DNA from 2 places in the Rhizobium cerradonense genome. Region 2 is predicted to be linked to the other one. Evidence: predicted binding sites of a transcription regulator. Region 2 holds the regulator's gene; the other holds the start of a gene.
What was found. Region 2 encodes LexA, which represses DNA repair genes until DNA is damaged. Its sites were predicted from a motif close to TGTTCNNNNTGTGTTCNG; they were not measured.
Positions count from the first base shown of each region.

Region 1: a site for LexA is predicted at 1,462-1,479, ahead of ruvC (crossover junction endodeoxyribonuclease RuvC). Genes of this name have one in related genera too.

Region 1 is NZ_JAQJCK010000002.1:170,109-173,519, reverse strand. Features, by position in the region: gene ruvB (Holliday junction branch migration DNA helicase RuvB) at 1-54, opposite strand, end outside; gene ruvA (Holliday junction branch migration protein RuvA) at 216-830, opposite strand; gene ruvC (crossover junction endodeoxyribonuclease RuvC) at 908-1,420, opposite strand; gene PH547_RS05005 (LLM class flavin-dependent oxidoreductase) at 1,615-2,613, shown strand; gene PH547_RS05000 (YebC/PmpR family DNA-binding transcriptional regulator) at 2,681-3,411, opposite strand, start outside.
Region 2 is NZ_JAQJCK010000001.1:178,450-181,860, forward strand. Features, by position in the region: gene PH547_RS00945 (ComEC/Rec2 family competence protein) at 1-1,287, shown strand, start outside; gene lexA (transcriptional repressor LexA) at 1,268-1,990, opposite strand; gene PH547_RS00955 (DUF2721 domain-containing protein) at 2,384-2,875, opposite strand; gene PH547_RS00960 (mechanosensitive ion channel family protein) at 2,982-3,411, opposite strand, start outside.

The DNA.
Region 1 (3,411 bases), on a different contig from region 2:
ATCCAGGTCTTCGCCCCGCTTTTCCGGCGATATCAAGCGTGCGGCTTCGCTCATGTCAGACGTTCCATTCCCGGTATGCGTTTTGCGGCTTTGATGCTGAAGACCATGGCGGTCACCATGGCTCCCTCCCTTAGATCACCATTCCGTGGAAGAGCGCCATGAATCGATCTCCTTACCTTGAGACAATAGTAAGGAATAGAAAAAGGTGCAAAGGATCACCGTGCGAGCTCCTTCAAGCCCAGCCGGATCAGCTTGGCGCTGTCTGCCTCCTCACCCGCCGATTTCATCGCAGCCGCAACCGCATTTGCGGCCTGGTCGCGGGAATAGCCGAGATTGGTGAGCGCAGAAACGGCATCGGCGACCGGGGCGGAAGCGACACCCTCGCCCAATTCCTGCTTTAGGCCGATATTGATCGCCTCGCCCGCAAAGGCCGGCGCCTTGTTCTTCAGCTCGGTGACGATGCGCATCGCCACTTTCGGCCCGACACCCGGCGCCCGGGATACGGCGCCGCGGTCCTGCAGCGCGATCGCATTGGCGAGTTCCGACGGCGTCAGCGTCGACAACAGTGCCAGCGCCACCTTCGCGCCGATACCCTGCACCGTCTGCAGAAGATTGAACCACTCCCGTTCAAGCACCGTCGTGAACCCGAAAAGACGGATCTGGTCCTCGCGGACATAGGTCTCGATGAAGAGAACACAGGCCTCGCCGGCCGAGCCGAGTTTCGACAGCGTACGCGCCGAACAATAGGCGACGTAGCAGACGCCGTGCACATCCACGAGCGCATAGTCCTCGCCGATCTCTTCGATTGTGCCTTTCAACTTGCCGATCATGAATGATGTCCGTCAGGGATGGGTTTCGGGAGAGATAAGGTCAAGTGAAGGAAAGTAAGAGCGATAACGAAAACAAACTACCCCGCCAGCGCCGCCTGGCGCATCCGGCTGGCGCCGCGATTATGGGCATGGCAGATGGCGATGGCGAGTGCATCGGCGGCGTCGTTGCCTTTGAACTCCACCTTCGGCATCAGGATCTTCAGCATCATGTGGATCTGCTGCTTCTCGCCATGACCCACACCGATCACTGCCTTCTTGACGGCATTCGGCGCATATTCGGCAACCTGCAGCCCGGCGCGCGCCGGCACGAGCATGGCGATACCGCGCGCCTGGCCGAGCTTCAGCGTCGCCACCGCATCCTTATTGACGAAGGTCTGTTCGACAGCGGCTTCATCCGGCTTGTAGCTGTGGACGATATCGGCAAGCCCATCGTGAAGCTGGCAGAGGCGCGACGCGAGATCCATCTCGCCGTCCGACGTCACCGTCCCCGAGGCCACGAAACGCAGGGAATTGCCCAATGTGTCGATAATGCCCCAGCCGGTGCGGCGCAGGCCGGGATCGATGCCGATGATTCGAATCGTATTCTGCATGCGTCAACCTATCTTTGGAGCTGCAGATGTGCCAGCAAAATGTGAACAAAACAAAAACAAACTCCCAAACCCAGCCTCTTTCTGCAGCTTTGAAATTAGGGTGACGAAATTGCCGGGCAGGGTTTGGAATGGAGTGTCGGCGCTCCTACATGGAGACAATTGCTCCTCCCCTTTCACCACGCAGGTCTCTTGCCATGGTCCCCTTTTCCATCCTCGATCTTTCGCCCGTTGCCGAGGGCAGCACAGTCAGCCAATCCTTCGAAGGCTCGAAGCGCCTAGCGCAGAAGGCGGAAGCGCTTGGCTACACCAGGTTCTGGCTGGCGGAGCATCATGGCATGCCCGGCGTCGCCAGCGCCGCGACCGCGGTTGTTATCGGCCATGTCGGAGCAGCCACGTCGCGTATCCGCATCGGCTCGGGCGGCGTCATGCTGCCGAACCATTCGCCGCTGGTGATAGCGGAGCAATTCGGCACGCTCGAAGCCCTGTTCCCCGGCCGCGTCGATCTCGGTCTCGGTCGTGCGCCGGGCACGGATATGCGCACGGCGCAGGCCCTGCGTCGCAACCTCGATGCCGGCGCCCAGAGCTTCCCCAATGATATTGTCGAGCTGCAGCATCTGTTCAGTCCGGCCGACGAGAACCAATCGATCCTTGCCGTGCCCGGCAACGGCGCCAAGGTGCCGATCTGGCTGCTCGGATCGAGCCTCTACAGTGCCCATCTCGCCGCCATGCTCGGCCTGCCCTATGCTTTCGCCTCGCATTTTGCGCCGGAAGCTTTGCTCGATGCGGTTGCCATCTATCGCGACCGCTTCACGCCGTCGGCAACGCTCGACAAACCCTATGTCATGGTCGGCGTCATGGGCTCGGCCGCGGAGACCGACGAAGAGGCGGATTATCACTTCACCTCGGCACAGCAGCAATTCGTCAACCTGCGCCGCAATGTCCGCGGCCCCTTCCCTCGCCCCCGCAGGGACATGGACGATTTCTGGACGCCTATGGAAAAACTGAATGTCGAACACACCCTGCGTTACGCCATTGTCGGCTCACCCGCGACTGCGGAGGCCAAGCTTTCGCAGTTCATCAAGGATACGGAAGCGGACGAAGTGATCATTTCGATGCCGATCCACGACATCGAGGCGCGGCTGAGATCGGTGGAGCTATTCGCGCAATTGCCGTCATTCAAGAAGGCTGCCTAATAATAGAAAAGCCCCAGTCTCCCTTGGCAAAACCTGGGAGACTGGGGCTTATTTTTAGAGGAAAAAATCAGGCCGAGAGCTTGGCCAGAATCTCTTCGGAGACTTCGAAGTTCGAGTAGACGTTCTGCACGTCGTCATCGTCTTCCAGGCTGTCGATGAGCTTCATCAGCGACTGTGCCTTTTCTTCATCGACCGGCACATTGTTCTGGGCACGCCAGATCGCCTTGACGGTTTCGGCTTCGCCGAGCGTTGCTTCGAGTGCCTTGGCAACCTCGTTCATCGCTTCGAAACCGCAGATGATGGTGTGGCCTTCCTCATCGCTCTCGACATCGTCGGCGCCGGCTTCGATCGCGGCTTCCATCACCTTATCCGCATCGCCGACCTCGGGCTTGTAGGTGATTTCACCGACATGGTCGAAGGAGAAGGAGACCGAGCCGGTTTCGCCAAGCGCGCCGCCGGCCTTCGTGAAGATCGAGCGGACGTTCGACGCGGTGCGGTTGCGATTGTCGGTTAGAGCCTCGACGATGATCGCCGTGCCGCCGGGGCCGTAGCCCTCATAGCGGACCGCATCGTAATTCTCGGTATCTGCGCCGGAGGCTTTCTTGATGGCGCGATCGATATTGTCCTTGGGCATCGACTGCGCCTTGGCGTTCTGGATCGCCAGGCGCAAACTTGCGTTCATGCTCGGATCAGGCAGACCCGACTTGGCGGCAACAGTGATTTCACGTGCCAGCTTCGAGAACATTTTCGAACGCACCGAGTCCTGACGACCCTTGCGATGCATGATGTTTTTAAACT
Region 2 (3,411 bases):
GCGATCATGCTGATCGCCGTGCTCTTCGACCGGCCATCCATCAGCCTGCGCAACGTGGCGCTATCGGCGATAGTCATTCTCATACTGTCGCCTTCGCAGGCGCTCGGACCAAGTTTTCAGATGTCTTACGCCGCGACCCTGGCGTTGGTGTCCGGCTATTCGCTCTGGGCGAGGAGGCCGCATCGGGAGAGCGTTCTCTCCCGGTTCCGGGTCATGCGTCCGCTGCTCTTCGTTTCCCGTTTCTTCGGAAGCATATTGTCGACCTCTTTTATAGGCGGCGCATCGACGGCAATCTTCTCGATAGAACATTTTCACCGGTTGGCGACATATGGCCTCGTTGCCAATCTGGCGGCTATGCCGGTCGTCTCCTTTGTCGTCATGCCGTTTGGCATGGCGGCGACGCTACTGATGCCATTTGGCGTTGATGCCCCTTTCTGGCAGATAACCGGCTGGGGACTTGATGTCGTCATCGTCATTGCCAAAACGGTTGCCGCCTGGGGCGGTAATATTCCCTTCGGCCGGCTGCCGGTCTGGCTGTTCCCGACGGTCATAGCCGGCTTCTTGCTGATGACCTTGCTGAGAACATGGCTGCGACATGCAGGTGCGCTCTTGATCACCGGTTCGGTCGCAGTCGTGGCGCTCGGCCCCGGTGTCCTGAAGCCTGATCTCATGATCTCCGAGGACGGCACGCTGGTCGCCTTGTTGCGCAACGGTGCGCTGACGACAAACCGCGAAAAACCGCCGGATTTCATCTTCGAGCAGTGGCAAAGAGCATTGGCGATCACCGAGCAGCAACCGCCAACGATGCTTCCGCCGGATAGTCAGCTCCCCAAAATCAGCAAATCAGACAAGCATCGTCGCCTGAATTCCGAAGAACAGAGCACCGTTCGAAAGGCGATGGATGCGGCATTAGACGCGGCCGGGCCGGGCGGTTTCGCCTGCCAAAAAGGTGCATGGTGCGTGGCAATGCTGGATAATGGCGACATGCTTGTCACCATTGAAGATGCCGCCTATCTCGCTCCGGCCTGCGACACGGCCAATATCGTCATCACCTCCGTACGGCTGCGTCTTGATCGCTGCCGCTCTGGCGCCACGCTCTTCACAGGTGCAACATTGCGCCGCACAGGGTCCATCGAAATGAGCCTTAGCACCGATAAACCGATAATGACGGCAGCGTTTGAAAACCTTTCGCGGCCATGGAGCCTGCATCGCTCCTACGACTGGCGAACAGACACTTTTGGCGCGCCGCTCAAGCCGGCGTCACCGGTCAGTGATAGCGGCGAATGAGACCGACGAGCTTGCCTTGTACCTTCACTCGATCCGGCCCGAAGATGCGGGTTTCGTAAGCAGGGTTTGCCGCTTCAAGCGCGATCGAGGCTCCCTTGCGGCGGAAGCGCTTCAATGTCGCCTCTTCATCATCGACGAGAGCGACGACGATGTCGCCGGGATTGGCGGTCGTGGCGTTGCGGATGATGACGGTATCGCCATCAAAGATGCCGGCATCGATCATCGAGTCGCCCTTGACCTCCAGCGCATAATGCTCGCCGGAGCCGAGCATGTCGGCGGGAACGGTGATGTCGTGAGTATTGTTCTGGATGGCCGAGATCGGAACGCCGGCGGCAATGCGGCCCATGACGGGTACCGAAACCGAACTGTTGTTGTCCTCACTCACCGGCTTTGCGGGTGCGGGCGGCGGCACAAGTTGCGGCTTGCCAAGGCTACCCTCGATGACGCTTGGCGAAAAGCCGCGGCGAGGCTGCAGGCTCGGGCTATAGGCCTCCGGCAGCTTGATGACCTCCAGCGCTCGGGCTCGGTTCGGCAGGCGACGGATGAAGCCGCGCTCTTCCAAAGCCGTGATGAGACGGTGAATACCGGATTTGGACGCAAGGTCCAGCGCATCCTTCATCTCGTCGAAAGATGGCGGAACACCGGACTCCTTCATTCGTTCGTGAATGAAGAGAAGCAGTTCCTGCTGCTTGCGCGTCAACATCGTTTTGAACCTCGGGACTGAGAAGGTGTCGTGAAACAAATCCAGAACGGACACTATATGTTCCATATGTGTTCCGCAAGCCCTTAAATTTCGGTGAACATTTTGTAGGTGCATCAAATAAATGGGGAACATAACAGGTCCCGGGCAGATGATTTTTTCCCGGCACCTTCAAACTAAATAGCAGAAATATATGCGGAATCGGGCGAAGCAAAATTTCGGACGATCCCAAAACTGATTATCTCCAAGGCGGCGAAAAGCCATGTTCTTCGTTCTATAAGCTCTTTGGAGGACGACACTCTCCGAACCATGGAGAGCAAGCTATGGATCTGACTGGGAATCCGGATTTCTGAGGGGCCGGGATTGGTGCCATCCGTAGTAATATTCGACGGGATATCAATAGGTTGAACTTTTCCTCGAACTCCCGTGCCGGTGCTCGAGCAAGGTACGGTCGTTGGCGATCTGCCTTAGCATGCTGCGCCCGGCCAGAATCATCTCGACGAGAAAGGCCACAAAGGCGCCCATGAGTGCGAAGACGGCAAGCCCAAAGAGCCAGAGCAGCAATTGCTCGCGAAACTGCTGGCGAATCGCACCGCCCATGAGGCCGAGCGTCGCAAGGCATGTGAACACGCCCGATGTCGTGCCGAGCAGAACTGCGATCTCCAGCGCCAATGTTCGCCGCCGCAGATAGTAGAGCTGCAGCAACCGTGTTTCATCCGGGTCCTCAGAGGTCACCCGTTCGAAAAGGCTGTTGACCCGGTCGGAGACGCGGGCGAGCCTGGCCGAAAAGACATTGAGGCACCCGGCAGTGCCCGCCAGCAGAAAGACCGCTGTCAGCGCTATCTGAATAACGTGCGCGGCAATAGACGTCAGATGGTCGTTCAGCACATTGGATCTCCTTTCTGTCCAACGTCATCCGGTATCCGCCCCAGAGGTGTCGCCTTGCCAAAGAAGCGCGCGGAGATGAGGCTGGTTACTGATCTCGCGCGAACGTTCAGGTCGGCGGCGCTGCCGATTGCGTCATTTGCTCAGCGATCTTCTTTCTCTGCAGTGTCATGGCTGCGATCGCGGCATCGGATTTTTCCTCGCCACCCACCTGCACTGTCGGCTGAGCGAAGTCGATGCCGTTTTCCATGAATGCGTCGCGGATCATGGTATAGGCCTGGCGCCGTATGTAGGTTTGCCGACCGGGGAGGGCGGTAAAGGCAAAACTCAGTTCGATACCGAAGTCGCCAATTTGCTCCACCCCCTTCATTTTCAGGGTTTCAAGAATCTGCGGTCCGATTTCCGGATCTTCTTTCAACTGCTCTCCGATTTGCTTGACGATCCTTTTCGCCTTGGTGACGTCGGTATTGAACGGAACCCGTAGCAGGAATTTATCGATCGCCCAGTCGCGGCTCATGTTCTGAACGGCGCCGAGTTCG